DNA from 2 places in the Paenibacillus polymyxa M1 genome. Region 1 is predicted to be linked to the other one. Evidence: riboswitches for the same ligand, from Rfam matches in the RefSeq annotation. Region 1 holds a riboswitch; the other holds the start of a gene.
The links. A riboswitch is a leader RNA that binds a small molecule or an ion and turns the genes downstream of it on or off. The one in region 1 is predicted to bind ZMP and ZTP.

Region 1 (3,414 bases):
TTGGATCATCGGTCGCCTTTGGGTCTTTTGCTGTTTGCGCTTGGGGTGAGCATTGACTCATTTTCTGTGGGAGTGTCACTGGGAATGTTCCAGAGTGACCTGGTGCTGACTGTTCTGGCCTTTGGTTTTTGCGGGGGAGCGATGGCGATGCTGGGGCTGTTACTGGGGCGCAAGGTCAGCCGTAATCTTGGGGATTATGGAGAAGCAGTGGGCGGTGCTATTTTGCTGGCATTCGGCTTTATGTTTATGTTTTGATTTTAACGTAGACAGTGTAAAATAAATACAGGATTTGAGTAATCCTCTGTTTATATATTTTCAACATACGGGGGGTGAAGACGTTGAAGAATATTTTATTTGTATGCACAGGGAACACCTGTCGCAGTCCAATGGCTGAGGGAATGCTGCGTAAGCTGGCTGCTGAGCATGGTCTGGAACTGGACGTGCGTTCCGCTGGAGTAGCTGCGATGGACGGCACGCCGATATCCCGACATGCAGAGGCGGTTCTGCGTGATCACGATATATCCGATCAGATCACTTCAACTCCTTTAAGCGACGGGCTTGCCGAGTGGGCACATCTGATCTTAACCTTGACACAAGGACATAAACAGCATGTCGTACAGCGGTTCCCCCAAACGGCAGGCAAAGTATTTACGCTGAAGGAATATGTGGAGGACCGGGACGCAGTGCTGAATGACGTACAGGAGTTAGATGGCTTGTATGCTTCACAGCAGTTGATGGCTTCACTCGGACAAGAGCTATCGACGCAGGAGCGTGAACGAATGATTGAATTACACCAACGGATTCCGGGCTTCGATATCTCAGATCCATTTGGTGGTTCGCGTGAGGACTACGATGTCACAGCGGCAGAAATCCGTACGGCTTTGCATAAGTTGTTGGACAAGCTAAAAGGTTCTTCCGAATAAAATCGGTACCGTTCCTCTATTTTGTACGGAATCTGTTGATTTTCGACGGTTAATCCGTTAAGATAAGGTGGAAAAATGAGAATCCGGTGTAACTGGCGACAAAAGTGGGATCAACCACGATGGAGCATCGGATATACGGCCGGTCGCCTGGGCAAAAGAGCAATTCCACATAGGTGTGGACTGCTCTTTTTTCGTATACAAGCTACAGCAGATCTTCTGCTGCCTTCTTGTTCTTCCATTTTTTCTGCTCGGAATCTGAAACATCGGCTATAATATAGTCAGATTGTGATCAGGAGAGAGTGTGTTGAACTTGGGGCATGAAACCGTGCCTAGTCTCTGAGAGGCTGTTCAACCAAAGGAGGTTCCAATGGTAGAACAATTGGATCATGAGATTTCACTCGAAGCACAGACCGCTTCTGTCGTGCGGGAAATTGCAGAAGCGGCCAGTCTCAAAGCTGGTCGCCTGCTGGTTATTGGCGCAAGCACGAGTGAAGTGGCTGGAAGTCGGATCGGCACAGCAGGAGCGCTCGATGTGGCTCAGCAAGTGCTGTCTGGAGTAGAATCCGTTCGCAGAGAGTATGGCTTTGACGTGGCGTTTCAATGCTGTGAGCACTTGAACCGAGCACTGGTCGTTGAGCGTTCTCTACTGGAGCGATTAGGACTGATGGAGGTTGCGGCTGTTCCTGTTCGTACAGCAGGGGGCTCTATGGCTACCGTTGCCTATCGCTCTATGGATGATGCATGTCTGGCGGCGAACGTGCAGGCTCATGCCGGGATAGACATCGGCGAAACGCTGATTGGCATGCATCTGCGCCCAATTGCCGTTCCGTTTCGCCCAAGCCTTCGCTGGATTGGTGAAGCACGTGTGACAGCTACGTTCACTCGTCCTCCACTTATTGGCGGACAACGGGCAGTGTACAGTCTGGAACAAGAAGCCGGCGGAAACTGCGATTAGCATTTGTCGTGTCGGCATGTTAGTACTGATCTTTTTTGCATTAATGATGAGGTACCCAACAGAGGAACAGGCATTTGCTTGTATACCCAACAATTTGACCATGGAGAGGGAGTAATCAATCATGATGGAACATCTGCGTAAAAGTGACCCGGCAGTGATGGAAGCAATGGGGCTTGAACTAAAACGGCAACGCCACAATATCGAGCTGATCGCATCCGAGAATATCGTCAGTGAAGCAGTAATGGAAGCCATGGGCTCCGTGCTTACCAATAAATATGCTGAAGGTTATCCGAACAAACGCTACTATGGTGGCTGTGAGCATGTAGATATCGTCGAAGATATTGCACGTGACCGCGCGAAAGAATTATTCGGCGCCGAGCATGCGAACGTGCAGCCTCACTCTGGAGCACAAGCTAACATGGCGGTATATCTGGCAGCTCTTCAACCTGGAGATACTGTGCTGGGTATGAATCTGGCGCATGGCGGCCACTTAACACACGGAAGCCCGGTTAATGCCTCCGGTTTGTTGTATAACTTTGCTGCTTACGGTGTACGTGAAGACAACTTCCGTATCGACTACGATGAAGTGCGCAAAGCGGCCTTCAAGCACCGCCCTCGTTTGATCGTAGCTGGTGCAAGTGCATATCCGCGTACTATTGATTTTGAAGCTTTTGCTTCCATTGCTAATGATGTAGGTGCTTTATTCATGGTGGATATGGCACATATCGCAGGTCTCGTGGCAGCAGGGATTCACCCTAGTCCAGTTCCTCATGCCCAATTTGTGACAACAACGACACACAAAACGCTACGTGGTCCGCGTGGGGGTCTAATTCTGACTCGCAAAGCGTGGGCGCAAGCGATTGATAAAGCTATCTTCCCTGGTACTCAAGGTGGACCATTGATGCACGTGATCGCATCCAAAGCAGTTGCTTTGGGTGAAGCGCTCCAGCCATCATTCAAAACCTATGCGCAAAACGTAGTCCGCAATGCGCAGGTGCTGGCTGAAACACTGCTGGCAGAGGGGATTAATATTGTATCCGGGGGTACGGATAATCACCTGATGCTGTTGGACACACGCAATTTGAATATCACAGGTAAAGAAGCGGAGCATGTATTGGATTCCGTGGGTATCACGGTCAACAAAAACGCCATTCCTTTTGACCCAACGAGTCCGTTTGTTACTAGCGGGATCCGTATTGGTACACCTGCTGCAACTTCTCGTGGTATGGATGAAGAGGCTATGGTTAAAATCGGTAAAATCATTGCTGATACTCTTAAAAATCCAAAAGATGATACTGTATTGTCCAAAGCAAGCCAAGCGGTTGGCGAGTTGACAGACAAGTTCCCGATTTATCCAGGAACGCAATACTAATTCATCGTCATCTATATTCTTTATGTTACAAGGCTTTTTCTCTTCCGTTAGTGGTGGGGAGAAAGCCTTTTTTTAATTTCAGACGACTCGAAACTTACGTTTTTGGGTAATAAGCGATTACGTAAGGATTATGCGCGTTTTCCTTCATGATCTACGACAAAGGA
Region 2 (3,414 bases), 1.5 Mb from region 1:
CCAGTAGCTTGCCTGCCAAATCACTCTTCAGCCCAATGAGTGACAGCTTCTGACCCAAGGTATCGTGCAGGTCACGCGCGATTCTTTGCCGTTCCTCCAGCTTGATCAATTCCGATATTTTCTTATTGGCATCCTCTAATTGGACCTGAAGCCGATCACTCTTGTTGCGATTAAAATTTGTAATCGGAAGGAGGATCACACCGATCAGATTGAGCAAGATAAAAGGAATCTGCTTAATAAAAACAGGATTCTGAGAAACAAACCCATAATTGATTAATCCAATCGTAATAACCATTAAAATAATATACAGGGTCGTAAATGCAGCCTTACTTTTAATATTACCGATCAGATAAGCGATAAATATGGAAAAATACATATAGCTAAATAGCAGCGTCATCGTAATCGATATAGCAATCTGCACACTGGTCCAGAAGTATATGAGCCAGCCTTGGGAGACAAAAGCCAGTACATAACAAGCAAAAAACACCAAAATAATCGCGGTACCCAGAATAATATGACTTGTAGATGAAGAGCTAAAATAGTAAAAGGGCAGGATATAAAAGACGACCCACACATAAGGGCTAAGTCCCGTATTTCTTTGGAAAATCTGATACCACTTTTGCATCCTGCCACCCTTTTCTACTTTAGATATCCCTATCTTAACATACCAATTTCCGTACAACGTCTATTTTCTATCCGTGCCTACAACAGGTGTAGGGATGGGTTTTGAAGCGCCAACACGTTTGCTAAGCAGCGGCTTTACTTGTTTAAAGGTCAGAAAGGTTTTGGTACTTTCATCCCACAGTCGGAATTTCAAAGATTGCAGACTGCTACTCACCGTGATCGTGGTCGCCTTTTGCAGCAACGGTGTGGCTTCATGAGCTTTCTCCAAATTGTAATTTGGTACTTTCGGGCTCAGGTGATGAACGTGATGAAAACCAATATTGCCCGTAATCCATTGCAATACTTTAGGGAGCTTGTAGTAAGAGCTGCCTTCTACAGCCGCATTAATATAACTCCACTCTTCATCATGCTCAAAATACGAATCCTCAAACTGGTGTTGCACATAGAACAGCCAGATTCCCAACATACCAGAGACAAAAAAGATAGGCGTCTGTACCAGAAGGAATGCCTGCCAGCCAATAGCCCAGCACAACAGCGCATACAATGCAACGATGGATATATTCGTCACATAAGTGTTTATTTTTTCCTTATGTTTGGCTGTCTTGACATTAAACCGATAGGAAATCAAAAAAGTATAGATCGGACCTAGCCCGAACATAACCCAAGGATTTCGATATATACGATAGGCCAGCCGTGTCCATGTGGAAGCCGCTGTGTACTCTTCTACCGTGAGCACCCACATATCACCTGTGCCTCTTTTATCCAGATTACTGCTGGTTGCATGGTGGATCGCGTGACTATTTTTCCATTGGTGATAAGGGCAGAGCGTAATAATCCCTGTAATCGTTCCCACAATATCGTTCAGCTTGCGACTTTTGAAAAAAGATTGATGACCACAATCATGAAAGATAATAAACGTCCGTACCACAAACCCTGCCGCAATAATGGTAATTGGAAGCGTAAGCCAGTAAGAAACCGCTAGGCTAAGATAAGCGGCATACCACAATAGGATTAGCGGCCCCAAGGTATTGATAAGTTGCAGAACGCTGGATTTCGTGTTTATTTTCTCGTAGGGAGCCATATTTTTTTTCAATTGAGCTAACGGGAGTTGTGTCATACCCATTATGATCCTCCTTTAAAATGCAGCCCATACCTTGATCCTGTCAGGCGTACATGTTGATCTAAGCTCAGTATAAGGAGACCGCTGTATCTGCTGTAGTCATAAACGTCAGTTCGGGCATATGACATTTGTCATATAGACAACTAACCATACCTGTTTGCCAAATGTTCGCGGGTTTCCTTTCTGCTGTTTTTTTGTTAAAATGTAAGATATATAACGCTGTATGTGACTGGCGAAGTCAGTGGAATCAACCACGAGGGAGCATACAAACAAAGCGTACCGTTCGCCTGGGAGAAGTATTTGCAGAGGATTCGTCTGTCTTGACGACCTTGTGCAAATACTTTTTTTCGTTTTTTAAGACCATGACACCCTGTTGATTCTATTATGCGATAAATTCAGAGGAGGCTCGGACTATGGCTATTATTATGAAATCCAAAGAAGCAGCTGAGCAAGTGTATGCAACGATCCGTTCCCAAGTAGAGCAAATGAAACAACAAGGACACCGTCCCCATCTGGCAACCCTGTTGGTAGAAGGTGATCCGGCATCTGCATACTATGCACGGACCAAGCAAAAAATAGCAGAGAAGCTGGGCATCTCATTTCATCTCCATACTTTTAATCGTCATGTAAGTGAAGCCGAGCTTCTGCACCTGATCGGCACCCTAAATGATGCATCCCATGTACATGGCATTATGCTGGAACTCCCGCTTCCTCAACATCTTTCCGCCTCCGTTATTAAACAATCCATCGCTCCCTACAAGGATATTGATGGAATTACACCTGATAACAAGCTGGCTACCGTTACGGGTGACGCAGGGCTGTACCCCGCTACACCTCAAGCCTGTATTGAACTGTTGAAGCATTACGGCCACTCCTTGGCAGGCAAAAATGTCACGCTCGTGGGCATTGGGCAGACGGTGGGACTTCCCCTTTTCCACATGCTGCAAAGAGAAAATGCCACCGTCACCGCCTGTCATGCAGGTACACGTGATATTGCAGAGCATCTGAACCATGCAGACATTGCCTTCGTCGCAGTTGGATGCCCTGATGTGATTACGCAGGATATGGTGCATCCAGGTTTGATTCTCGTGGATGCAGGGATTAATGAGACGCTGGAGGGAAAAATCGTGGGTGACGCTGCTCCGGACGTTGTAGAAAAGGTACATGCTATTTCTCCCGTTCCCGGCGGTGTGGGTACCTTAACGACCGCCATTTTGTACAAAAACTTGCTCAAAGCGATACGTCTGCAACATTACTCCAGAGAGGTGGTTTATTCATGAGTGAACTGTCGTGGAATCAGTCCATCGCACATTTTCTGAAAGAAGCTGCAAGTGCAGCGCCTACCCCCGGCGGAGGAAGTGTATCCGCGCTGGCTGCAGCACTAGGCGCAGCTATGACCTCCATGACCGCCAACCTTTCACAAGGAGAAAAATACGCGCACTTCCGTGAACAATTCGCGCAAGTCATTAGCAGCATGGAGAGATTGTCTATACATTGTGAGGAACTGATGGCCGCAGACATCCAATCCTTTGAACAGTACATGACCGCGTTGCGTTTGCCCAAAGAAACAGACGAAGAAAAGCGCTATCGTACCCATTCCTTACAAACAGCGGTGATTGCTGCCATTGAGGTCCCTATGCGCCTGCTCGAAGTATGCCGGGACGGACTAT

Region 2: another riboswitch for ZMP and ZTP. It lies ahead of PPM_RS04580 (bifunctional 5,10-methylenetetrahydrofolate dehydrogenase/5,10-methenyltetrahydrofolate cyclohydrolase); the one in region 1 lies ahead of PPM_RS24185 (TIGR01440 family protein).

What each region holds. Positions count from the first base shown of each region.
Region 1 is NC_017542.1:5,386,640-5,390,053, reverse strand. Features, by position in the region: gene PPM_RS24195 (manganese efflux pump MntP family protein) at 1-255, shown strand, start outside; gene PPM_RS24190 (low molecular weight protein arginine phosphatase) at 339-923, shown strand; ZMP/ZTP riboswitch at 1,002-1,083, shown strand; gene PPM_RS24185 (TIGR01440 family protein) at 1,291-1,878, shown strand; gene glyA (serine hydroxymethyltransferase) at 2,000-3,250, shown strand.
Region 2 is NC_017542.1:1,024,418-1,027,831, reverse strand. Features, by position in the region: gene PPM_RS04590 (sensor histidine kinase) at 1-625, opposite strand, end outside; gene PPM_RS04585 (fatty acid desaturase) at 686-1,747, opposite strand; ZMP/ZTP riboswitch at 1,960-2,044, shown strand; gene PPM_RS04580 (bifunctional 5,10-methylenetetrahydrofolate dehydrogenase/5,10-methenyltetrahydrofolate cyclohydrolase) at 2,158-3,024, shown strand; gene PPM_RS04575 (cyclodeaminase/cyclohydrolase family protein) at 3,021-3,414, shown strand, end outside.